2 regions of the Acidaminobacter sp. QWL-03 genome follow, and region 2 is predicted to be linked to the other one. Evidence: riboswitches for the same ligand, from Rfam matches in the RefSeq annotation. Region 2 holds a riboswitch; the other holds the start of a gene.
What was found. A riboswitch is a leader RNA that binds a small molecule or an ion and turns the genes downstream of it on or off. The one in region 2 is predicted to bind cyclic di-GMP.

Region 1: it holds a riboswitch for cyclic di-GMP, as region 2 does, so the genes downstream of both, AC4PHM_RS01440 (hypothetical protein) here and AC4PHM_RS12035 (DUF7507 domain-containing protein) in region 2, are expected to answer to the same signal.

Annotation. Positions count from the first base shown of each region.
Region 1 is NZ_CM178752.1:316,267-335,077, forward strand. It holds gene AC4PHM_RS01375 (ATP-binding protein) at 1-584, shown strand, start outside; gene AC4PHM_RS01380 (dipeptidase) at 786-1,760, opposite strand; gene AC4PHM_RS01385 (DUF819 family protein) at 1,821-2,072, opposite strand; gene AC4PHM_RS01390 (PAS domain S-box protein) at 2,176-4,329, shown strand; gene AC4PHM_RS01395 (IS3 family transposase) at 4,501-6,045, opposite strand; gene AC4PHM_RS01400 (IS4 family transposase) at 6,484-7,563, opposite strand; gene AC4PHM_RS01405 (rubrerythrin family protein) at 7,940-8,434, opposite strand; gene AC4PHM_RS01410 (NAD-binding protein) at 8,700-9,167, shown strand; gene AC4PHM_RS01415 (sensor histidine kinase) at 9,203-10,615, shown strand; gene AC4PHM_RS01420 (response regulator) at 10,696-11,388, shown strand; gene AC4PHM_RS01425 (DUF4317 family protein) at 11,493-12,659, shown strand; gene AC4PHM_RS01430 (ATP-binding cassette domain-containing protein) at 12,695-15,244, shown strand; gene AC4PHM_RS01435 (patatin-like phospholipase family protein) at 15,260-16,177, shown strand; cyclic di-GMP riboswitch class II at 16,338-16,419, shown strand; gene AC4PHM_RS01440 (hypothetical protein) at 16,565-18,433, shown strand; gene AC4PHM_RS01445 (YwbE family protein) at 18,631-18,811, shown strand, end outside.
Region 2 is NZ_CM178752.1:2,571,754-2,578,303, forward strand. It holds gene AC4PHM_RS12030 (MSCRAMM family protein) at 1-1,430, shown strand, start outside; cyclic di-GMP riboswitch class I at 1,884-1,966, shown strand; gene AC4PHM_RS12035 (DUF7507 domain-containing protein) at 2,117-5,674, shown strand; gene AC4PHM_RS12040 (class D sortase) at 5,888-6,550, shown strand, end outside.

The sequences.
Region 1 (18,811 bases), 1.4 Mb from region 2:
TACCCGAAGTGGCATTGAGGGAAGCTGTCACAAATGCTGTTTGCCATAGAGATTATTTTGAAAAAGGCGCGCAAGTCATGATCGAAATATTTGATGACAGGGTTGTGATCTCTAATCCTGGGGGATTGCCTAAAGGATTGGAAGTGAAAAACTTCGGTAAAGTTTCAATGTCGAGAAATCCGGTTATTGCTTCGCTGCTTGAGAAGTGTGACTATATTGAAAAGATGGGAACCGGCATTCAGAGGATGCAGATTGCCATGGCTGAAAAACATTTACCTGAGCCGGAATTTGAATTTGAAGGATTTTTTATCGTGACTTTGTATAGAAAAGCCAAGAAAGATAGACAAAGTATTGAGAAGGACAGCGAGCATGAAAGCCAAGCTATAGAGGAACAGATCCTGGAACTGATGATGGCGAATGCCGAGGTTACAATCTCCGGGATGGCTGAAAAACTTAGCAGATCTACCAGGACAGTTGAAAGACACTTAAAGAGATTGCGGGAAGACGGATTTATTATAAGAGAGGGTTCGAAGAGCTCTGGAAAGTGGGTTGTGAAGACGACACTGGATGAAGAGGATGAATAATTGAATGAAAAATGAAGCGCCAAGACCATCGGCAGAAACGCTCTGCTGGATCTTGGCGCTTTTTTGTAAAGATTTTTTTTTGGGGGGGACAAGATGTGAAACAGATGAGAATCTTTCTCGCAAGCTCTGGCACCAGAATGAACTGAGTGACAGGCACTCAATTCATTTCCGTCCGCGTCACCAAGTTAAAACGTTAACGACTTACTTCATCACCCGGTCCATCAGAGAGAGGAAATTTTTATAACTGACCATTTCAATTTCTTCCTGGGTGAAGCCTCTGGCGCTCAAGCGGGATATCATGTTCGGCGCCTGGGTGATGTCCTCGAGGCCTATAGTGCCGGCGTAAGTCTCTGAGGTGAAGCTGTCCGTGGTCGAGCTGGACAGGTATTCGAAAAAGTCGAAGCCCAGGGCAATTTTGTCAATCCCGATCAGCCCCGCGACGTGCACCAGGTGATCGATCAGACGGTCGACGGTTCGCTCCGCCGGCACCTCGTGAATAAACTCGTTGTAGGCGTTAAGTCCAATCAAGCCATTTTTGCTGCCGATGGTTTTGATCTGTTCATCGGTCAAATTCCTGGGAACGTTGCACAAGGCTCTGGCGTTGCTGTGGGACGCAATGATCGGTCTGCTTGAAAGGTCGGCAATGTCCCAGAAAGTTCTGACGTTGGAATGGGAGACGTCCATAATCATGCCAAGGTCGTGGATCAATGTAACGGCCTCTTTACCTTTCTGAGTCAGGCCGCGGCTGGGTTCGCCTTTGACACCCGTCGCCAGCGCGTTCTGCTCGTTCCAGGTCAGGCTTGCGTGTCGGAAGCCCAGTTGGTAAAGGGTATACAGGGCGTCGACATCTTCTCCAATGCCGCTCAGGCCCTCGTGTCCAAGCATAACCGCGAGTTTGTTGGCTGCGATGGCTTTCGCGAAATCTTCAGATTTATACATGACTTGGACAAGGTCTCTGCTGTCGAAGAGTTCCTTGCTCATGGCCTGGATACTCTCCAGCAGCCTTTCTTTTGGGCGGGTATCGTGGGGCGGGTCGGCCCAGATTACGAAGATCCCGCCTGCCATATTGCCCTTGTAAAATCGCTCCAGGTGATAATCCCTTATTATGTTTCTCTTGCCTTGCGCACTTTTGACTGTGACGTCAGTCCAAATATCTCCATGAATGTCGAGCAGCATGCTGCACCTCCAAAAGCCGCAGGGCGCGGGCCAACCGAGCCCTGCGGATAATTTCTTACTCTACATGTACTGAAGCAGATTGCCCATAAAGATGCCCAAGTAGTTGCCTATGATGTAACCAAAGACACCTGCGAGAATGATTGGGCCAACCAGCTTGTTCCAGCCTTTGGCGATCGCCATGGCAGCGACAGTGGTAGGACCGCCGATGTTGGCGTTGGAAGCAAGTAGGATTTCTTCGAGGTCAAATTTGAAGAGCTTGCCAAGTACAAGAGATACCAGCATGTTGATTAATAAAGGTTGAATTCTCGCCACATTGGGTAAAAGCACTTATGAATGCATTGCGGTTATTGAGGTCATATTGGTGGTCAGCTGCCCAAGTCACCAAAGATTCCTAGCCGCGGTGAGGAGGATATTTATGGGTAGTGCAAGTCACAGCGCAGACAGAGACGATTATTTTCGGAGTATTTTTGACCACTCCTTCGACGCCATCCTTCTCACAGTTCCGGATGGACGGATTCTGGCAGCCAATCCGGCAGCGTGCAGGATGTTTGGACGGAGTGAAGAGGAAATTTGCAGTCTGGGAAGGGACGGGATTGTGGATCATTCTTACCCGGGATTGAAGGAAGCGTTGGTCAGCAGAAATGAAAAGGGTGAGTATAGAGGGACCATTCGCTATCTCCGAAGTGACGGCATATTCTTCGTGGGAGAAACGTCTTCAAAAGTCTTTTTAAACGAGAACGGTGATGAAAGAACCTCCATGATTATAAGAGACATAACGGAACAAATAACGGCTGATAATGAGCTCAAACGGCGCGAGGCACTTCTGAGCTTGTTTGTCACCCACGCACCGGCTGCCATAGCCATGTTTGATCGAAACATGAACTATATTGCCGTCAGCGAACGGTTTTTGAAGGATTATGGCATTCCGGAACGCAACATTATTGGAACGTCTCACTATGAGGTATTTCCGGAGCTCCCCGAGGCATGGAAAGAAGTTCACAGGAGATGCCTTAAAGGCGCAGTGGAGAAAGCAGAAACGGAGGCTTTTTTGCGTCAGGATGGATCGGTGGACTGGATCAATTGGGAAATCCACCCTTGGCATGATAATAGCGGTGAAGTTGGCGGCCTGCTGCTGTTTTCGGAGGACTTGACGGAGTTCGTCAACCTTAGAAACGAGCTAAAGTACAGCGAGCAGCGCTGGCGATTTGCCCTTGAAGGTGCAGGAGATGGCGTTTGGGACTGGGACTGTGTAACCAATGAAGTCTTCTATTCGAGTCAGTGGAAGCGTATGCTCGGCTTTGGGGAAGAGGAGGTCGAACCGACTCTGAACTCCTGGCGGAGCGTGATTCAGTCGGAGGAAGATGATTCTTTCAAATCGCTTTATTACGGCATTCTGATGGGCACCGATCTGGAGTTCAGTAAAGAGCATCAGGTTCGAACCAAGCAAGGCTCCCTGAAATGGATCTTAAACCGTGGAATGGCGTTTGGACGGGCGGCGGATGGCGCCCCCCTCAGAGTGATTGGAACCATTACGGACATTACTGAGATGAAGATGGCCCAGGAGACACTGAGACAGAATAACCGGATGCTGACCAATTCAGAGAACAGATACCGGACGTTGTTTGAAACCTCGAGTGAGGGCATTTTTATAGTTGAAATTACGACTGGGAAGATCAAGTTTGTCAATCCGACAATTTGCAGAATGCTTGGCTATGGCGATGAAGAGCTGCTCCACATGACTATGAACGGTATGTTTCATGCGACGGATTGGGATGAGGTTGTGCGCGATATCCGCGACCATTTTGATGGGAGAAAGACTCAGTCCTCAGATCTTAAGTTCCGCAAAAGGGATGGGAGTACACTTCGTATGGATCTGAATTCCGCTAAGACGGTAATTGACGGCACGCAGGTTCTGGTTGTCTTTGCCTCGGATATTATGGAGCGGCTGGTCGCTGAGGAAGAACGCAGCCAATATGCAAACCGAATGTTGAGTGCCATGATCAAGACGGTTGAACTGCTGTCTAAAACGGTGGAACTCAAGGATCCATACACTGCCGGCCATCAACTGAGAGTAGCGTCGCTGGCGGATGCCATTGCCAGAGAGCTTGGCATGTCGGACGATGAGGCGGAGGGCATCCGGATGGCGGCTATTGTGCACGATCTTGGGAAGATGTATGTGCCGTCGGAAATCCTGAGCAAGCCAGGAAGGCTGAATAATCTCGAGTTTGATCTAGTGAAGACACATTCCCAAGCAGGGTATGATATTTTGAAAGAAGTGGATTTTCCATGGCCAATCGCGGACATGGTACTGCAGCATCATGAACGTATGAACGGCACTGGCTATCCCAATGGTGTCGTAGGTGCGGAGATGAATTTGGGCGCTCGGATCATCGCCGTCGCAGATGTGGTAGAGTCCATGGCGTCCTATAGGCCATACCGGCCTTCCCTGGGAATTGAGGCTGCGCTTGCGGAGGTAAGAGCCCATAGCGGCACATTGTTTGATCCCGCTGTGGTAGCGGCCTGTGAGGCGTTGTTCGGGCGAGGGTACGTGCTGGAACGGGTGGATTGAGGTTGTAGGAGAGTTTTAGTGAGGAAAATATGAAGCCGATGGTCGGTTGGGTGACCATCGGCTTAAGTTTTTTGGGAGTATTAGGTGAATGAGGAAAAGACCTCCAAGCCTGCGGAATGTTACAGTTGTGTTACCGTCCGCGTCGGGGGTGCGGACGTTTTCTTGGACGGTTTAGGCTACTAGTCCTTTGCTTCGCCTGAACACCAACGGGCTCATTCCACCCAGCGACATTTTGATTCTTTTTTCGTTATACCAGATTAAGTATTCATCTAATATATTCATAAACTCGTTCAGGCTAACACCGACCCATGAGCGATAATAAAACATTTCAACCTTGAGTCTGCCGAAGAAGCCCTCGCAGGCAGAGTTATCAGGTGAACAGCCTTTCTTTGACATTGATCTCACCAGGCCTGCATTGTCCATTCTGGATAGCCACCCTGGCCAACGGTAGTGGCATCCTCTATCCGAATGGACAATTGGACGCTGATCCTCTTGTAGCTTGTCTATGGCGCGATCAAGCATACTGTTAACCAGAGCTGCGTCGGGTCTTGTTCCAATTGACCAGCTCGTTATATAACCGTCATAGCAGTCTACTATTGGGGATAGGTATATCTTACCGGCGGGGATTGAAAACTCGGTTATATCCGTAAGCCATTTTGTATTTGGTGCGTCCGCATGGAAATCCCGATTAATCAGGTTGTCTGCTGCAGGTGCTATCTCACCTAAATAGGAACTGTACTTTCGCTTCTTTTTCCCGAAAACAACAAGTTTTAATGTTGACATGATACGTCTCACAATCTTCTCCGAAACACGAATGCCTTCCTGCTGAAGGAGTTCGTTAATCCGTCGATATCCAAATCTTCCGTGGTTTTCTTTAAAAAGATCAATAATTCGAAGCTTGATATTCTCGTATTTCTCAGGCATCAATGCAATCTGATGATGATAATGATAACTGCTTTTTGGTATATCAACATATTTCAATAATTCCTTAAGGGTATATTTATTTCTTAGGGCGTCGATCAATGTTGCTCTCACTTTGTTTGTCAATTTCTTCGGATCGACGCCCGGGTTCTTTTTTAGAATTATTGAGAGTTCTCCCATGAGTTCTTTTTCAATTTCCAATTTCCTGATTTGTTTTTTTAGCAATTCGATTTCAACCAAGAGAGCCTCTGTTCCTTCAGGGGGCTTGCCTTCATGGAGTTTATCATCAACTTTCAACATGATTATTGGATACTCCTTAGCGAGCAGAACACCGTTGTGTTTATAATTAGTTCTTCGGCCGACACTGTGCTTATCTCCGAGATCCGTCGCCCTGACACACGGCGTGTCGGGTTCTACGACGGCTTCCTTTTTCTGCGCTTGAGTGCATTGTATACTACTGACGTGCATTTTGCGATCATTTGGATTCAATTCATCACACCAGAGTCTTAATTTGCCCGTGGATGGATAGCCTAAAGCTCTTACTGTTCTTGAAAGATTTCTCCCGTGCGCCAGGTAATGATTAACGGCTACTTCCATTTGCTCTACTGAATACTTGACCTTTCTAGGTTTCCTCCCCCATTCGTCTCCGATTGATTGACCCCTTAGATAGTCTTTGTACCATCTCCGGATGACTCTACACGATGGAAAACCGAGCTCATTTGATACAGCGGCCGCAGACTTGTCGTACTTGATGTATAACTCGATTACTTTTTTCCTAACTTCCAACGAATACATACGGACAACTCCTGACTTTTTCATAGTCCAGGTTTTTGTCCGCACCCCCGTCCCCAAGTTGAAAGCTGTCCGCGTCCCCAAAGTGATAACTGTCCGCGTCACCAAACAAAAATATGCAAAAATTAAAAACGGCTGACCTCCAAAGGAGATCAGCCACGCTGGGCAAGCGTTCAACTTAGTATAGCATAAGCGGCGTGAGATGCAAGGCTTTTATTTATTTACGCATAGTCCGCTGAATTAATAACGATAAATAAAAAGTCACTAGCGTTGCATTAAGTTAATAGAATTGATGTCAAAATGACGAATCGCCCATTAAATACCATATTGCCTGTATACAGGAAATTAATTTCAGTCTCCTGTTGAAATGACGAACACCTTAACAAGGTGACCCCATTGTACAGTGATTTTTTTCCATATTATAACAATCGTTTTACAACTTTAGTGAGGGCTTATTCGCATCATTTGCTCAACAACGTCTCGGAATGGATCAAATAGCGCTGACATTGCCGCGCTTTTAATCTTTCTTAATGAGACTCTAGGGTCAACTTTGGCCGAGATTAAACGAAACAGGCAGTAAGCGATCAAAGCTATGAAAATTTGTACAGTGACAGCCTGCTCTGAAGTCGCATAAAAGTGTTTTATCTTCAGATTTTGCTTGATCCATTTGAAAAATAGCTCTATTTGCCATCGTAATTTGTAGATGTCCCCGATCTCCTCCGGTGTCTTGTCCATCACGTTTGTGATGAAGTGAACTTGGTTTCCGTCATCATCACGAAGTTGGATGTAACGAAAAGCATTCTTGGTTTTTTTTGCTCCACACCCTACGGTCACAAGATCGTGATAAACAACCTTTGACTTTTCATCCACCTCATAACGTTTGATCACCCACGTGGCTGCGTTTTCCCTTAGGCGTGTTACAAATAAAACCCCCACATCAGAAAATTGATCAAAGGCTTGATAATCCACGTATCCGCGGTCAAAAACATTGATGGTGTCTTTACTGACGACGACTAGATCTTTCAGATAGGCAACATCGTGTTCTTTAGCCTTGGAGACAAAGACATTGTTGGGATAGGCTATTTCATCATGGTACATCAAAGACAAATGAAGTTTGATCCCTGCTTTACTTTTCCTGAACTTGGCCCATTCCATGCCTTTTAATGACTTGGTGATTGTACTTGCATCAATGAGATTCAATCCGTGAAGTGACTTTGAAATTTTCTGACGATACTTGCTGCCAAGTCGCTTCACCACTACATTGAAAACTTCTTCAATAGCAGCGATTGGAAAGCTCTGAAGCCTTCTGAAGACTTGAGTATGGCTTATCGAATCAAGTTTCAGATATCGTCTGAGTTTGCGATTGAACTCAAAGCTGGTTTGAACGGTTCGGGTTCCGGTACATTGATTTTGCTGAGCGAGAATAAGCAAAACGATGAGTTGATGCGCTTTAAGCTTCTTTGCATAACGATTGCACTTGTGCTTCTTAAAAATCTTTCGCACTTCACTAGAATTTATCACTTCAAACAATTCAAAAATGGTGGTTTTCGTAGTATAATCTATGATAAGTTCATTCCTTATATTAGATTTGTACGAGGTCACAGACAAGGCGGTGCAACGCCTGTACATTTCTATTATAAGGTTTTTTTACATTCACATAAAGTTATTTATCCCATATTTGGAATTAAATGTTCAAGATTTTAATGCAACGCTAGTGGTTCGAAACCTACGGCCACCTATTTCTGGAAGCGATTCGAGGGTTTGGTGGCGCAGACGAATAGAGATAATAAAAGAGCCGAAGGTCGTGTATACAACAACCTTCGGCTCACGTGTAACTAAAAACGATTTAGATTGTGTACAACCTAATCCACTTTCTGCTTAGTAAGTGTTGAAATTCTTAGTACTTAATGAATTTCGCCCCTGGAACGCCGCAAATGCTGCATTTTTCAGGTACGAACTTTTCAATGTTGCCGCAGATTGGGCAGAGATAGTAGAAGATCTCTTCTGCCTCATCGAGATTTTCGAGGGCTTCCTGATAGAGTCTGGCATGGACTTCTTCCGCCTTCATGGCATACATAAAGGAGAGGAGCGCTGCCTTGTTGCCTTCAGCCTCAGCTTCCTTGATGAAATCAGGATACATATTTTGATACTCATGGGTTTCTCCGGCGACGGCATCCTTCAGGTTGTCGACAGTTGTTCCGATTTTGCCTGCGACCTCAAAATGCTTGAGAGCATGAAGGGTTTCAGCGTCGGAAGCGGCTTTGAAGAGCTTAGCAGCGTTGATTTTGCCGTCTGCTTCCGCTTTCTTTGAGTAGGAAAGGTACTTTCTGTTTGCCTGGGACTCGCCTGCGAAGGCTTCCATGAGGTTTTTGAGTGTTTTGTTTTCTGCCATTTTGAGATTCCTCCATAAGTAAGATTTGCTGTACTGAAATAAACAAATGTGTATTCAATACAATTATAAATCAATTATAGCATAATTCACTTGGTAATCCAAGCAACATTTGAAGTTTTTGCCGATGGTTTTTTACGTGACCATCGGCAGCAATTTGTTTTTGAGATCTTTGCACAAAATTAACACCTGCCCCGGCATCTTAACACTATGTTAATGCCGGGTGATCTATGATGAAGTTAGAAATCATGGAGAAGAAGGTGAGTTTATGCTGGATGTCATCATTACACTAGGGATGCTGGGATTAAGTGTACTTGGATATCGCGTTATGAAACGGCTGGATGTCGCGCTGGAGGACATTGTCGTAGTCGATCACCTGGAAAAAGTCAGGCGGGCGACCGTCCTGATCTATAGTGAAGAGGTCGGACATGAGGAGGCCATCCGAACGATCCTGGAGGAGCTGGACCAGCAGGGGATCGCCCACGTGGAGACCACGGATGGGAATATACAGGATTTGCTGCCGTTCACCCACGTGGTGGCCATTTCTGACAGTGATCTGGACAATTTATTGCTGTGTCATCGTGCCAAGAGATTAAAGCCGAGTGTGGAAACAATCGCCAGCTGCAGCAAATATGTCTACCAAAGCGTTTTTAAAGATCAGGGTGTGGACTGGATTGTGATGGGGGACCGGGATCCGGTGCTGCTGAATATTGTAAACGGGCTTGGACAGACTTAAATTAACCTATATACTAGTGCCATGGGAGTGATCACATGATCGCAGCAAGTCAGCAAAAACCATTAAACTGTGCGCTGAAAACACTCTTGGTGTTTATTGTCGCTACCTTGGTGTCGCTGGGAATGAGCTTTCTTGGCATCAGCAAAGAAAGCATCATCATGGTGTATTTGCTCGGGGTTCTGTTCTCGAGCACTTTGACCAGCAGCTTTATTTGGGGCATCATCAATTCCTTTGCCAGTCTTTTGGCATTTAACTATTTTTTCACGGAACCGCGTTTTACCTTCGTCATGACTCACACCACAGACATTATATTACTTGTATTTTTTCTTATAACGGCTATAGTCTCTGGGACTATGACCACCAGACTTCAAAAGCAGATTTTGATTGCCGAGAAGAATGAAAGAACCTCCATGATCCTGTACCAGATCGCAGCAGGCTTTCTGCTCGTCAGTGGTGAAAAGAACATTGTCATGCGGAGTCTTTCCTTTATAGAGGAGTTTTTGGGGTGTGAGTCCGTCGTAAAATTGGACCGGAATGGAGGCATCTATCCTGAGGCAGCAAATGGATACAGGATCCCCTCACATACCTTTCCCATTCAGAGTGCTGCAGGCAACCTTGGCGTGATCCAAATCTTCAATGCTGAGGAGATTATGGACAAGCAGAACGAATTGATCGCCAGTTCGGTCGCGACTCAGCTGGGGATCGCCCTGGACAGGGAAAATCTCTACAATGAACAGGAAAATATCAAACTGGCCATGGAACGGGAGCAGCTCAGGGCAACACTCCTTAGGTCTGTCGCCCACGATCTGAGGAGTCCTCTGACTGCCCTGCTGGGCGCCGGCAATCTGCTGGCTGACAATTATGAAAAGCTGACGGATGAGGAAAGAAAAAAATTGGCCTTGGATTTAAGTGAGGAAATACTCTGGCTGACCAACCTGGTCGAGAACATTCTCAACATGACCAGAATCAATGAGTCAAAACTCGTCCTGAAGAAAAACGGAGAAATTATAGATGACGTCGTCAGTGAGGCAATTTCCCATGTGGAACGGCACATCAAAGGCCGCAAGTTCAATGTGCACCTGCCTGAGAAGGTCGTCATGGTACCTATGGATGGAAAATTGATTGTCCAGGTGCTGATCAATCTTCTCGAAAACGCGATTCGCCACACGCCCCCTGACAGCGAGATTGCGCTGGAGGTCTTTGAGGGCAGGAAGGTCATCAAAGTGGTGGTATCAGATACAGGCAATGGCATTGACAGCAATATCAAGGATAAATTATTTGATAAGTTTGTGACGCTGGACCAGGGTGTGACGGACGGCAAGCGCGGCATTGGCCTGGGGCTGACCATTTGTAAAGCGATAGTCGAAGCCCACGGCGGCTCTATAAGCGCGGAAGCAAACTGGCCAAAGGGCACGCGGCTGATGTTCACTTTGCCGCTGGAAGAGTAGATATAAAAGGCAATGTCACTGGCTGTACATTATTCCGGGAAAGGTATATCGAAGTGCAGGCTTTGGGGGCGTGATCTGTGGTGGATAGAACTAAAATTCTCGTTATTGAGGACGATCAGTATATTTCCAATTTTATTGCTGTTTCGCTCGTGAAAAGTAATTATGATGTGTTCGTCTCGTCGACGGCGGCGGAGGGGCTGTTTTTGTTTTCCTCTCATCGGCCGGATTTAATTCTTCTGGACCTGGGGCTGCCGGATCAGGACGGCCTTGAGATCATCAAAGCCCTTCGGGAATTCTCCGATATTCCTATTCTGGTCGTCTCCGCCCGGGGACAGGAGTTTGATAAGATCGAAGCCCTGGACCTTGGCGCCAACGACTATATTTCAAAGCCTTTCCATATGGGCGAGCTCATGGCCCGCATCCGCGTCGCGGAGCGGTATTTGTCCGCTGGCTCTGGAGCCTCCCAGGAGACGGAGTTCATCTGTGACTACCTTCATGTGGATTTCGAAAAGCGGCTTGTTTTAATCGATGGTCAGGAAATCCACCTGACCCCGCTCGAGTACAAACTTCTGCTGCTCTTGATCGCGAACCGCGGCAAAGTACTGACCCACAATTATATTGTGAAAAAGATCTGGGGTTATGAAAATGAGAGCGACACCAAGAGCGTGCGCGTGTTTATGGCCAATTTGCGCCGCAAGATTGAGAAGGACTCCGCCAAGCACCGGTTTATCATGACCGAGGTGGGCGTGGGGTACCGGTTTTCAGATGAATAATTTTAGAATTTAGCCGATGGTGTCGGGATTGACCACCATCGGCTAAATTTCTTTTTTTGTGGTATATTATTAGGTGAGCAAGATTCATCCAGTGGAGGGACAACATGAACAAAAAAGACATAGCCGCATTCAAACGACAGCTCAAAGAGGATGGCAAAGTGACCATAACACACCTTGGCCGCGTGTTCGCCATGGGGGAATCCAAGGACATCATCTACCATGAAGCCGGAATGTTTTCCGCTTGTGACGAGGCTGAGCAAGACTTATATTTTTCGAATTTTAAAAAGCTGCTGACGGGGGCTATGGACGTGAAGCTCTTCGATCTGCCCTTCAATCCGGTTCCGGCAGCGGAGTCCCTGGGGCAAAGATTTCTGTATGACATGCTGCTGGACGATACCATGGCAGGTTTTGAGGCCAAGGCGGTTCAGATCATGGAGAAAATAGTGGGAAGCGCAGTTTATGACGGGGACCTGGTGGCCAATTTCATCAAGGCAGAGTATCTGAAGCCCTCCAGGAAGGACACGCCTTTTGGCGAAGAGGACTATAGCGGCGCAGGGGACACGGATTATAAGATGAAGTTCATCCTGTGCAGCATCAATAAGATTGAGAGCAGCGAAAAGTCGGTGCGTTTTGATTACAGAGACAGGCGATTTACGGTGAACCACGACCTGAATGCCGTTCTGAATCTGAATGTGCCCCTCGAGGGTTTCATGTTTCCGTCGATCACGGACGATGCCGTGGACGTCAATAAGGTGATTTACAGCACCTCGAAGGCGGATCAGCTCAATGAAGGCCTGATCGATTTCGTGCTGGACGCGGGCTACACTCGTACTGCGAAAGAGGAAAAAGAGCAGTTCGACACCCTCATCAAGGCCATGGTCGGGGATAAAGCGAAGGCGGAAGTCGTGAAAAACATCTATGAGACAGTGGATATGGCGATTCTGGAGCAGGCAGAGGAAGAGGTGCCTGTGGTCGAGCTCGCTGCCCTGGAAAAGGTCTTGAAAGGCAATGGCATTGACACGTCGCGCTTTAATGTGGTCGCCAGCGAGATCGCCGGTGACGCGACGCATTTCAAGCCCGCCAACGTGGTGCCGGGATACAGGAAAAAGTCCATGAAGATTTCAACTTCCACGGCGGACATTGTCATCAGTCCGGAAAATCTGGATCTGCTTCGGCAGGTGGTGGACAGACAAGGACGCAAGTGCCTGCTGATTCAAGTGGACGAAGACGTTGAAATCAACGGCATCAAGCTGGAAGTGGAAACGCTCTGATATTAATAAACGAGGCTTTGCAGGAGGCGTTGTAAATGAACGGCTGGATTAAAATTGAGGGTGCCCGGGAAGCCAATTTGAAAAATATCAGCCTTGAGATTCCAAAGAATCAGCTGGTGGTGTTTACGGGTCTCTCCGGATCGGGGAAGTCGACGCTGGCTATTGAAACCCTGTATCAGGAATGCCAGAGACAGTATTTAGAGGCCATAGGTTATCAGGGCATTCAGAAGCCCAAGGTCGACACCATTACAAACCTGTCCCCCGCTGTCAGAATCACGCAAAGCGCCTACAACCGCAACCCCCGTTCCACGGTTGGGACGGTGACGGACATCTACACTGACCTCAGAATGGTTTACGAAAAACTGGCCGAAAGAACCTGCCCAAAATGCGGTGCTCTGATCAAAGCGTCAGAATGCAAGGAAGAATTCGTCAAGATCGAGGAAGGATTCAAAATTTACATGTACTGCAGTCAGTGCGGTCATAAGATGGACAAGCTGACCCGTTCTCATTTCTCGGCGAATACCCGTGAGGGGGCTTGTGAAACGTGCCATGGCCTCGGCGAGGTGTTGCGGATTTCTGAGGACCGGGTCATCGACCGTTCGCTTTCCCTGGAAGAGGGGGCGGTGGTTTTTTGGGATCACGCTTTTAAGGAATATCAAATAGCCTCCCTGAACAAGGCCTTCAGTTATTATGGCCTTGAGGCGACGGACGCGAAACCCGTTAGGTCATTCAGCGCCGGGCAACTGGCGCTGTTGCTGTACGGGGCAGAAAGCGACGAGGTCCGGCGCCTGTATCCCGACCGTCCGGTGCCCAAGAAGGTGACGGAGGGCAGATTTGAAGGCGTCCTGACCACCCTTTGGCGGCGGCTCTCCGAAAAGGGCGGTCTCACGGAGGCTCTGGATCCCTATTTCCACTCTGAAACCTGTGAGGCTTGCCACGGCGAGAAGCTCACTTTTCTCAGCAGAAACGCGACCGTCATTGAGACCCGGCTTCCGGTACTATCCACCCTATCCCTGGAAGCGCTGCGGGCATGGCTCTCACGCCTTGGAGAAAGCCTGGGTGAGCGAGAAAAGACCCTGATTGAGCCCTATCTTCTGGATCTTGAAACCAAGATTCGGCGGATTGTCCAGGTGGGCCTGGGCTACCTGTCCCTGGACCGTCAGACTATGACCTTGTCCGGTGGTGAAGGCCAGCGGATCAAACTGGCCGCGGTGCTGGATTCTACCATGTCCGGGCTGATCTATATCATGGACGAGCCGACCATAGGCCTCCACGCCAAGGATACGGAGGGCATTCTCAGAGTGCTGAAATCCCTCAGAGACCTTGGCAATACGGTTTTGGTCATTGAACATGACCCGGAGGTGATCCGGGCGGCGGATTATATTGTGGATCTTGGACCGGGCTCAGGGAAGCTGGGCGGCGAGGTTGTGGGTTTTGGCACGGTGGATGCGCTTCTGGCTCAGCCCAAGTCGGTTACCGGTCGCTATTTGAACCGGGAGAGGCCTGTTCTGACAGTGCCGAAGCGGAAGGCCAAAGGCTATTTTTCGGTTCTGAATGCGACGCGTTTTAATTTAAAGCAGGTGGACGTCCATTTTCCTGTAGGCTGTCTCACGTGTGTCACCGGAGTTTCCGGATCGGGGAAGTCGACGCTGATTTTTGAGGTGCTGGCGGCTGGGGCTTCAGATCGGTTGAAAGACAAGGGCTCTGCCGATGGTTCCGTTGCTCAAATCGCTGCCTCAGCTGAAGGTGGTGACACCATCGGCCAAAATGAAAACCAAGTTGCGGGCACAGAGGTCTTTGATGAGATCATCACTGTAGAACAGACACCAGTGACGCGCATGAAGCGCTCCAATGTCGCGACATACTCCGGGCTCTATTCGGAAGTCAGAAAGATCTTTGGCGCCCTCGAAGCGGCGAAGGCTCAGGGGCTGGATGCCAGACATTTTTCATTCAACACCAAAGGCGGACGGTGTGAGCACTGCGAAGGACTGGGCTTTGTAGAGAGCAACATGTTGTTTTTTGAAAATATTGATGTGGTCTGCCCGGTGTGTGACGGCAATCAATTCAATGAGGAAGTGCTGTCTGTGACCTATCAGGGACACTCGATCAAGGCTGTGCTCAGGATGACGGTCGTCGAGGCTATGGCGTTGTTCCACGACCGCGGCAAGCTGCTCAAGATTCTCACATTGCTGGATGACGTGGGACTTGGCTACCTGGAGCTCGGTCAAACTTTGACGACCCTTTCCGGCGGCGAGGCCCAGAGGCTGAAACTGGCCAAGGAGCTGATTTCCAGTGAGGGGAAGAACAACCTTTATTTGATCGATGAGCCCACAACGGGACTTCATCCCCTGGATGTCGAGAATTTTCTGATGATCCTGAACCGAATGGTGGAGGCCGGGAATACCGTCGTCCTCGTCGAGCACAATCTTCAGGTGGTCGGTGCCTCGGATTGGGTGATTGATCTTGGACCATTGGGTGGCGCACAAGGCGGTCAGGTTGTAGCAGCGGGAACACCGCTGGAGGTTGCCGTGAATCCGGGGTCCGTAACCGGCGCTTATTTGGGCATAGCATTTGCTGTTGAGTAAGGAGTTTGACGACTTATGACCAATAAAGAAGAACCATTAGATCAATTGGAAAGCAATATCAAAGATACCGCGTTGATTTTTGAAGGCGGAGGCATGCGGGCCAGCTATACGGCCGGTTTTCTCGTCAACTTGCTGGAAAATCAGCTTTATTTTGACTATGTTGCAGGGATCTCGGCCGGTGCCAGTCACAGCGTTAATTACCTGTCCAGGGACATTGAGCGTGCGAAGCGCTCCTTTGTGGATCTGGTGCGGGATCCGGAGTTTGGCGGCTGGAAGTCTTTTTTCAAAGGCGAGGGTTACTTCAGGTCGGACTATATCTATGAGCAGACACCCGTTCGGGGCGGCGCGCTGCCTTTTGACTTTGAGACTTTTCAGAGAAACAGCGCGCGACTTCGTATTGGGGCGTTTGATCGAGACAGCGGCGAATTTGTGGTGTTTAAAAATGAGGATATTCATGAGATCCATGACCTGATGAAAATTGTCAGAGCCTCCTCGTCTATACCAATCTTTATGCCTCCGACCCGCTTTGGCGGTCAGGTTTTGGTGGATGGCGGCATAGGCCCCGGAGGGGGAATTGCACTGGATATTGCGAAGCAGGATGGCTTTAAGAAGTTCTTTGTCATTCTGACACGTGAAAAAGGGTACAGCAAAAAACCGCCGAAGTTTGGCGGTCTGATTAAATCCTATTATCGTCGGTATCCGCTGGTGGTCGAGGCCATGTTTGACCGCTGCGCCACTTACAACAGGACCCTTGAAGAACTTAAAGAGCTTGAGTTGGAGGGCAAGGCCTTTTTGGTCTATCCGGATCAGATGCCCATTTCCAACCGTGAAACGGACTATGAAAAACTTGCTGCGAGCTATCTGCTGGGCTATGTTCAGGGCAAGCGGGACGTGGCGAAGTGGGTAGACTGGCTGCGCGAGGGAAGTTATTAATGCCTGATATGGGGAAGCATACAGCCGGCTGGCGGCAGCGGTGACACTTGCTTTGGCGGGTAGTTTGAACTGCGACCATCGGCAAAATGCTCTGAAAACGATTAAAGGCGATCAAAAATGGTATATATATCATGAGATCCACGCTTTCTATGAAGCGCCAGTTACATAAGGAGGCTGTGAACCAAAGTCTTATTTGGACGCTTGATCTTTGGGGAGCCGGCAGCGTAACCGACCTTTGTAGGTCGGTTTTCTGTTGGACTGGAAGGAACAAAAATGAGCAATTATGAGTCTAACAACTAAGTGATAACGATTATTAATGAACGTTGTCACGTGGATCGGTCTTATCCAATTTTGCTTATAGGTTTAAACTTATTGGAGGTGACTATAATGAGTGCTTTTACCCGTTCAATCTCTAAAGTTTTCGAAAGTGCAATCGGAACTTTCAAGACTTTTCCAGCGTCCATTGCCAGCGCCGTGGGCTTCGCCGTGGTCACCATGATCCGGATTCAGCTGGATTGGCCTGAACAGGAAGCGTACAATTTCCTGTTCAACTGTCTGCATCTCGCCTTTGCGGTAGGTGCCATCTTCAGTCTTGCGGCCATAACGGCGGCAAAGGTCAAATTTAACACTGCCAAGGCGTTTCTAATCGCGAACCTGCTGGGTGTGGCTTCAGTCATTGTAACGTTCCTGCTGCTGTATTTCTTTGGCGGCAGTGAGCCGGACCGCTGGGCAAATATGATCGTCAGAGTTTCCGGCTTGGCGGCTGCCCGTGTTTCCGTGGTCATAGCGGTCAGCGTGCTCAGTTTCATTATTCTCGCGGCGAAGCCCAAGGAACAGTCGGACTTCTCCCGTGCGTTTTTAATGACGCATAAGGCGTTTTTCATTGCGCTGATCTATGGCGCGGTCATCATGGCTGGCACCTCCGGTGTGGCCGGGGCCGTCCAGGCACTGCTTTACAGGCAAATGAGCAGCAAGGTCTATCAATATATTGGGACAATAGTAGGGTTCCTGACCTATACCATTTTTGTGGGCTACTTTCCGGACTTCAGGAAGGGTGTAGTCGACGACAGACGCGAAAATCTCCAGAAGCAGCCACGGTTTATTGAAGTCTTGTTTGAATTTATCATGATCCCAATAGCCTTGGCGCTGACCGTGGTTCTGTTGATTTGGACTGGAAAGACGCTCGTAGCCGGCCAGGGGGCATCCTTCATGCGGCTTGCCGGGATTGCTACCAGTTATGCGGTGGGGGGCATTTGGCTTCATATTATGGTGACCCACAATACGTCGAATTTGGCGAAATTCTATCGCAGGTTCTATCCGTTTGCAGCGCTCCTGATCCTCGCCTTTGAGGCTTGGGCACTGATTGTACAGCTGAATCGCTTTGGGATGAAAAGCGTCGAGTATTCTTTCCTCCTCATGTGGATTGTCTCTGTGGCAGCGGTGGTGCTTTTAATTCTCAGGAAGGGTAAAGCCCATGTGCTGATTGCACTTTTGGTCTCAGGGGCCGCTTTGGTGTCTGTATTACCGCTGGTGGGCTATCATTCCCTGCCTGTCAGATCTCAAATCAGCCGTTTGGAAAATTTGCTGGTTTCAGAAAATATTCTGAGGGACGGTGCACTGGTGCCGGCGGTACAAGAGCCTGAACGATCCGTAAGGGAAGCTATTACGGATTCGGTCACCTTCCTTGCCTACGCAGAGAGTGCGAAACTCCCTGCGTGGTTCAGCAAAGAACTTGGCCAACCTAATAGTTTTAAAACACAGTTGGGATTCGAACAGATCTGGCCGGATCCTGAAGACTACTTTGGAGAAGCGCCTCAGGAAGTTATGGGGGTCTCTCTCATGCTGGCGAATGGCGCCTTTGAGATTGAGGACTACCGCTGGGCAGTCAAACTTCAAAATGTTGAAGGAAAGGTACCTGGCAGCGCAGTCACTGTAGTGGAAGGCGACAGGGGAACCTACAAAATCAACTGGATTGTCGACTCTATGAGCGGTATGCCAACCCTTGAAATTATGCTAAATGATCAGGTTATTCTGGAAGAGAGCATGCGTGCTTATTTTGACCGTATCTCAGCAAATTACGAACTGAGTTCTCGATCTTATAATGAAGGAACCCTTGAAGAAATGAGCCATAAGTTAGAGAGCCCTGAAATTGAAGTGCTGCTGGTCTTTAATAATATTGACTTCAATGTCAATGTCAAAGAAGATCAGATGCATTACTGGATCAACCTGGACATGATGTATATGCGTGAGAAATAGATCCATCATTCTTGACATGGAGGGGGTTTGAGGGTGACACCTTCTGACGCCCCTTCATGATTCAGGAAGAGGATCAGTGCCCACCTATTTGAGAATGGTGCCGGTGAAAGTCAGTCATTGACTTCACATTGACACCATTTTTCCTTTAGTGTGAAATTGGCTTGAGAATTGGAGAAGAGAAGGATTGTGATCTAAATATGGTAAACTATAGTAAAAGCGAGATTAAAATAGGTTCCAAAGTGCGGATCGTCCAAAAACAGGATCAGCGCAGCGGTGCTTTGACTGAGGGGGTCGTCCAGCGGATCCTGACGAAATCACCAGCGCATCCCCACGGCATCAAAGTTATGCTTGAGAATGGTCTGGTTGGAAGGGTCAAAG
Region 2 (6,550 bases):
CCACCGACTTCACCATAGGTCCAATCGACCTGGCCCTTCCGGAGCTCGCCCCCGGCCAATGCCTGACGAGGTACTTGGTCCTCCACTTGGTCTCCGGCACCGAAACCGCCTACCCGGGTGACATCATAAAACCGGACAAAGGCCCATGGTACGGCTTTATCACCTTCACCCTCTGCGAACCAAAAACCACCCCGACCGGCTCAATCACTATACAAAAAATCGTTGAAAACTCAGAGGGCGAACCACTCACAACAGACAGCACCCCATTCATCATCACCATCACACATCCAGACAGCACCAAGACTGTTACCCCGGCCATGATCAACGGCAATGGCACCGCCCCACCATTCACCGACCTGTCCCTTGGCACCTACACGATTTCCGAGGCCGCTCCAACCGACTACACCCTTAAAGGCATCACCTCCGGCACACTGACCGCCACCAACGATCTGCAGATCACTATTAGCGAAGATGATCTCGATCACCACGTGACCGTCACCAACCAAAAAGATGCCACGGTTATCACAAAAATCTGGAGCCTCCGCCTCACAAAAAAAGTCGTCGACACCGATAATAAAACCATCAGCACCAACGACACCTTTGAAATTGAGATCAAATACCCGGACAATTCTACACACACCCACGTCTTAAAAGGCGACGGCACTCCCGTCACCTTAAACAACCTTTCTCCTGGTATCTACAAGATCACCGAGGATGCTCCGAAAGGTTACACCCTGAAAAGCATCCAGTCCGGCGACACGACCACCGACGGCGCGCTGACGATTACACTTAGCGAAAGTAATCCGAAAACGACAATCGAGGTCACCGTCACCAACAAGCGTGATCCAGATCCAGACCCACCAGGTGACCCAGATCCACCGTCAAACCCACAGGATAAAAAAGGTGAAATCCGCGTCCACAAGTTCCTGGATACCAATCAGAACAACCTCCAGGACCCTTCCGAGTTCGATATGCAAAACATCACCTTCGAACTCTACGCCGCGGACAAGACCACCCTGCTGCACACCAAGAAGTCCAGCGCCGCGGGCGACCTCACCTTCGCCAACCTGAGGTATGGCACCTACTATCTGCGGGAAGTCAGCGATTACACCATCACTTCCCCATCCTTTTCCGCCGATGGTTTCTCCCCGCCAATCTCCATCAACTCCACTCAGGCCTTGACCTTCAACGTGGGCAACTACAGGGACACTACGACGGAAGACGTTCCGCCGGAGCCTAATCCACCACTGGGTCCGCCTGATGAACCACCTGATACGGAAATCGTTGAGGAAGATCCGCCGCCATTAGGCGCTCCCCCTTGGGAGCCGCCAAATGAACTCCCACCAACCGGTGAAGCACAGATTGGCATGCTCAATCTCCTCGGCACCCTGCTCCTCCTCGCAGGAGCATTCCTGAAATACCAGTATTGAAAAGAAAACCCCAAAACCGGATCGTCCTTGGATGGTCCGGTTTTTGTCTGCCCATTAATCCACCTCTCCAACCTGATTTACCCCCCCTCCTTTCACCCCCTCCCCGCCGATGGTCCTGTAACATCCTCCCAAAATAGTTTCAAAAAGATTTCAAAATATTCTGAACGACCCCAAAATTTTCATTCACAAGGACGAAAGTAGTAAATACCATAGTTTTTCAACTTCATAAGCGTCACAGCACTTTGTTATCAACACAAATTTAAATTTATTATTTTTTATATTTGATGCATGAGATTTTGAGAAAAGGGTATTTAATCAGTGGAACCATTGGAAATGCTTATGTTGGTTAACATAATATAATATCAAACCTTAAATGGCTGAACTAATAAGAAAAATAAGGAGGGGGTTGCACAATAATTTCTGCTGAAAACACAGAATTCATTACTCCGAACCGCATACCAAGGGCAAACCCGTCGAAAGACGGGGACGCAAAGCCAGGAGTCTAAGGGATAGACTACGATCGTCCGGCTGCTATGCACAACGAACCTGTTGCTGTCATGGCAGTCTTTTTGTTTACAGAAATTCAAGAAGACTGACCATTCCACTTCGACCCAATCGGAAATATAGAGAGGAACCATCCAGAGAGAGATTTAAGGCATTTCAAATTATTTAGAGAGGTGAGAGAAATGAGTAAAAAAAGTAGATTTTTGTCAATACTTCTAATTTTACTACTAACTTTACCAACCTTTACAGCGTATCCTTCAACCTGGGCTCTATCTAATTATGATTTAACAACAGATAGACCGATACTTAAACCAGAAACCATTAATAATGCAATATGGGAAATGTTTCAATCAAACGCTGCAGCAGGTAGTGGCACATTTTCTTCATTTTTGCGTACTAATTCAAATAAGAGTATTGAAAAGGGTTATAATAGCGACTTAAGAAAGGTTCAATTTGATGAAGATAACTCTCCACAGTTCAATAGATCTTTTTTGCTCAGTAATGTGCCACTAATTGTATATGAAGAGAAGTTATATAGAGAGTTTCAATTAGATCTTAACGAACCGGGGAGTGGTCCAGAATGGTATATCAGCCTTGATAAGTTTCAAGTTTGGTTGACTGATGTACCAAATATCACGAATTATGACGATGAAGAATATACTTTTACCACAGACGCCAGTATTGTTTATGATCTAGGCGATAACTCAATAAAAATGGACTATAGAGCAAATACAGGTAGTGGTAAAAGAGACTATAGAGTCTTAATACCAGAAACATTGTTTGAAAACAAAGATGGTAAATATGTTGTGCTATTTACAGAGTTTGGAAGACAATTTGCAAACGACTCTGGTTTTGAAGAATGGGGTGTTAGAGTCTTTGAACCGACTCCTGCAATTGATATTGAGAAATTCACTAACGGAGAAGATGCAGACACTACTACTGGACCTATGATACCAGTTGGAGATGTGGTTACATGGACCTACGAAGTGACAAATATAGGTAATGTAACTATTGAAAACATTAAGGTTACTGATGATCAAGGAGTTGAAGTAACTCTTCCAAAAACCTCACTCACACCAGGCGAATCTATGATTGGTATTGCAACAGGTATAGCTACTGCAGGTCAATATGTGAATATCGGTAAGGTAACTGGCGATCCGACTACAGGCAAACAAGTTACCGACTCCGATCCAAGTCACTATTTCGGCATCTACCTTCCTCAAATAGAAATCACTAAAACAGCTTCCCCAACTTCAGTCCCAGAGACTGGAGCTTATGTTGATTTCACATTCCAAGTCACCAACACAGGCGAAAACAAAGTAAAAATCACTACTGTTGTTGATGATAAACTGGGCACAATATATGAATGGGCAACAGGCGCCGATGAAATTTGGCTCGAAAAAGGTGAGTCCCACACATTTATGCTTAATGATCAGCTCATTTCAGGCAACTTCGGCAATGATCACATTAACGTAGTAACCGCTACTGCATACGATGAATATCGCAACTTTGATATTGCGATAGATCAAGAATCTGTTACTTTTGAAGATGTTCTGCCTGACATTTCATTAGAAAAAACTGCTAGCCGTACTAGCGTTCTCGAATCCGGTGAGTATGTTGACTTTACTTTCACAGTGACAAATAATGGAGACGAATCGGTTAAAATCACCTCTGTTAACGATGATAAATTAGGTACAATTTATAGCTGGTCAACAGGTGATGAAGAAATTTGGCTGACGGAAGGTCAATCACACACATTTACTGCAAATAACAAATTAATATTAGGCAGTGCTGGTGCAGATCATATCAACACCGCTACAGCTATTGCCTATGATGATGATGGCAACTATGATACTGCATCTGACACAGCAACAATTCAAATCACGAACACTCCGCCTACCACAGGAGAAATCAAAATAACAAAAAATATCACAGCTATTGAAAATGCTGATCTTTCTAACCTCACTTTTTTGTTCAAGATTAAATTAACCGGCATCTCTGAAGGTGCATCTTATCCAAATGGTCTAACAAAAGATTTTACTGCAGATGATCAAGAGTTAACATGGGATAATCTGCTCCCAGGAAAATATGTGATATCCGAAGAAGATCCAGGATCACGTTGGAATGTATCCTATTCTCAAAATGAAATAACAATTACAGCTGGTGACAGTAAATCAGCTACTGTTACCAACACTTACAACTACATCCCTCCGGTATTGAACCCACAACTTAGCCTCACAAAAACCGGTACTTTCAACTCTGGAAACGACGATTTTGCCGACCCTGGTGAGTTTATTACCTACGTGTTTGAAATCATGAACATAGGTAATGTCACGCTCACTGGAATTACACTAAATGATCCAATGCTTGGCGGTTCAATCACGCTCCCTTTAAGTACACTACAAGTAGGCGAATCTTTAACTGTCACAGCTAAATACGCTGTCACTCAAGCCGACATTGATGCTGGAAAGGTTGATAACACCGCTACAGCGGATTCTATTGAATCTATTTCAGACACTGATAAAGAAACTGTAACCCTTCCTCAAAAACCAGTTCTCGAACTTATCAAATCAGGTACATGGGTTGACGCTAATGAGGACGGAAAAGCTGATCCAGGCGAAATGATCAACTTCAGTTTTACTGTAACAAACAAAGGCAACGTAACACTAACCAATGTTATGGTTTCCGAATTAGTTGAAGGTATCACTGTAATAGGCGGACCTATCAGCCTTGACGTCAACGAGTCAGATGCGACAACATTTACCGCTTCTTACACGTTGAAGCAATCTGATATTGAAAAAGGCAACGTTTACAATAACGCCTCAGCAGATTCATCACAAACTGATCCGGTGACTGATGATGTTACAGTCCCACTTGTGAAACGTGCAGCGTTATCCATTGTAAAAAACGGCACATGGGTTGACTCAAACAACAATGGCTATGCTAATGTAGGTGAACCAATAAACTACACTTTCACAGTAACAAACACAGGAAATGTTAAATTAACTAATGTTCATGTTACTGATCCAAAAGTAACCGTTTCTGGTAACCCAGTTGTGCTTGAAGTTGGTGATGATCCAGTCGTTTTCACTGGTATTTATACACTAACTGAAAATGATCTGAAAGCTAAAGAGGTATACAATGAGGCGACAGCACATTCAGATCAAACAACTGATATAAAAGATGATCACACCATTAGCTTGCGAGTTTACACACCATCAACTACCACAACAACCACAAGTCGCACCCCTGACCCAGGCCGCATCGAAATCTTCAAATTCCTCGATGTAGACAATTCTAAAACTTTCAACACTGGTGACCTTCCATTCTCCAACATCCTCTTCCAACTCTTTGGCGAGGATGACAAACTAGTAGGTACCGCCACCACCAACAGCCAAGGCAACGCAGTCTTCTCGAATCTCGATGAAGGCACCTACTTCATCAAAGAAGTTCGTGGTGATTACACCATTACAACACCAACACTCAACGCAGACGGTATGATCGAAGTAGAAGTCGTACAAGATGAGACCACAGAAGTATCCATCGGCAACTACCGCGAAGTCATCCCTCCACAAGAACCACCTCTCGGCCCTCCACCAGTCATTGAAGAAGTTATCGAAGATAAAGTCCCACAAGGCCCTCCAGCACTTCCTAAAACCGGCGAAATTCCGCCTTACTTCGCTTATGGCTTCGGATCACTTCTGGTTCTTGCAGGACTGTTCATGAAACGCAAGTTTTAACTTTCAGTAAGTTCAACAAGCAATAGAGTGTCCTCAAGGGGCGGCCTGATGAATAACCATCGGCTAAAGCCTTAAGACCATAGACTGAGAAACCTTTCTCAACCTCCCGTCCGGGTCATCTAAATGGTGGCCCGGATATTTTTTTTAAAACAGGGTATCAAATCTATAATTTCAACGTCTAATACGTTATAGTGAAAAAGAGGTGACACCCCCATGAAAAAACTATCGACGCTTCTGATCATCGCAGGCTTGCTGATTATTCTCTATCCTTCCGCGGTCCGCGCTTATGATGACTATCAAATGAATAAGCTGTTGTCCTCCTTTGAGGAGGACATCTCGGCGCTGGAGGAAATTGATGATGCGCAGGTCGTGGATCTCGACTATGCGGATGACTACGAAGCCATGCTCACTGAACAGCGAGAGGCTGCCACAAACGACGGTACCGGGACTGAGGGTCAGACTGAAACTCCAACCGACACTCCTGCTACTGTCGAACCCGCTCCATCCCCTTCCCAACCCGCGGCCACCCAACCGGCACCAAAACCCGTCGTCAAAAAACCTAAGACGGATACCTTTATCAAAATCCCGGCCATTGATCTGCTTATGCCGGTTCTGAAAGGCATGACCAACGACAACCTGCGCTACGCTGCCGCCACTTTTGACAATGGCGTCGTCCCGGGCGGCTCTGGAAACTATTCTCTCGCCGGCCACCGCAGCTATACCTACGGCCGCATGTTCAACCGCCTCAACGAGCTGGCCCCGGGCCACCTGATCGAAATCACCGTGAAACAGGAGACCTTCACCTACCGAGTCACTGAATCCTTCGTTGTCAATCCGGAGGACACCTGGGTGCTGAAGAGCGACAAGAGCAAGAAT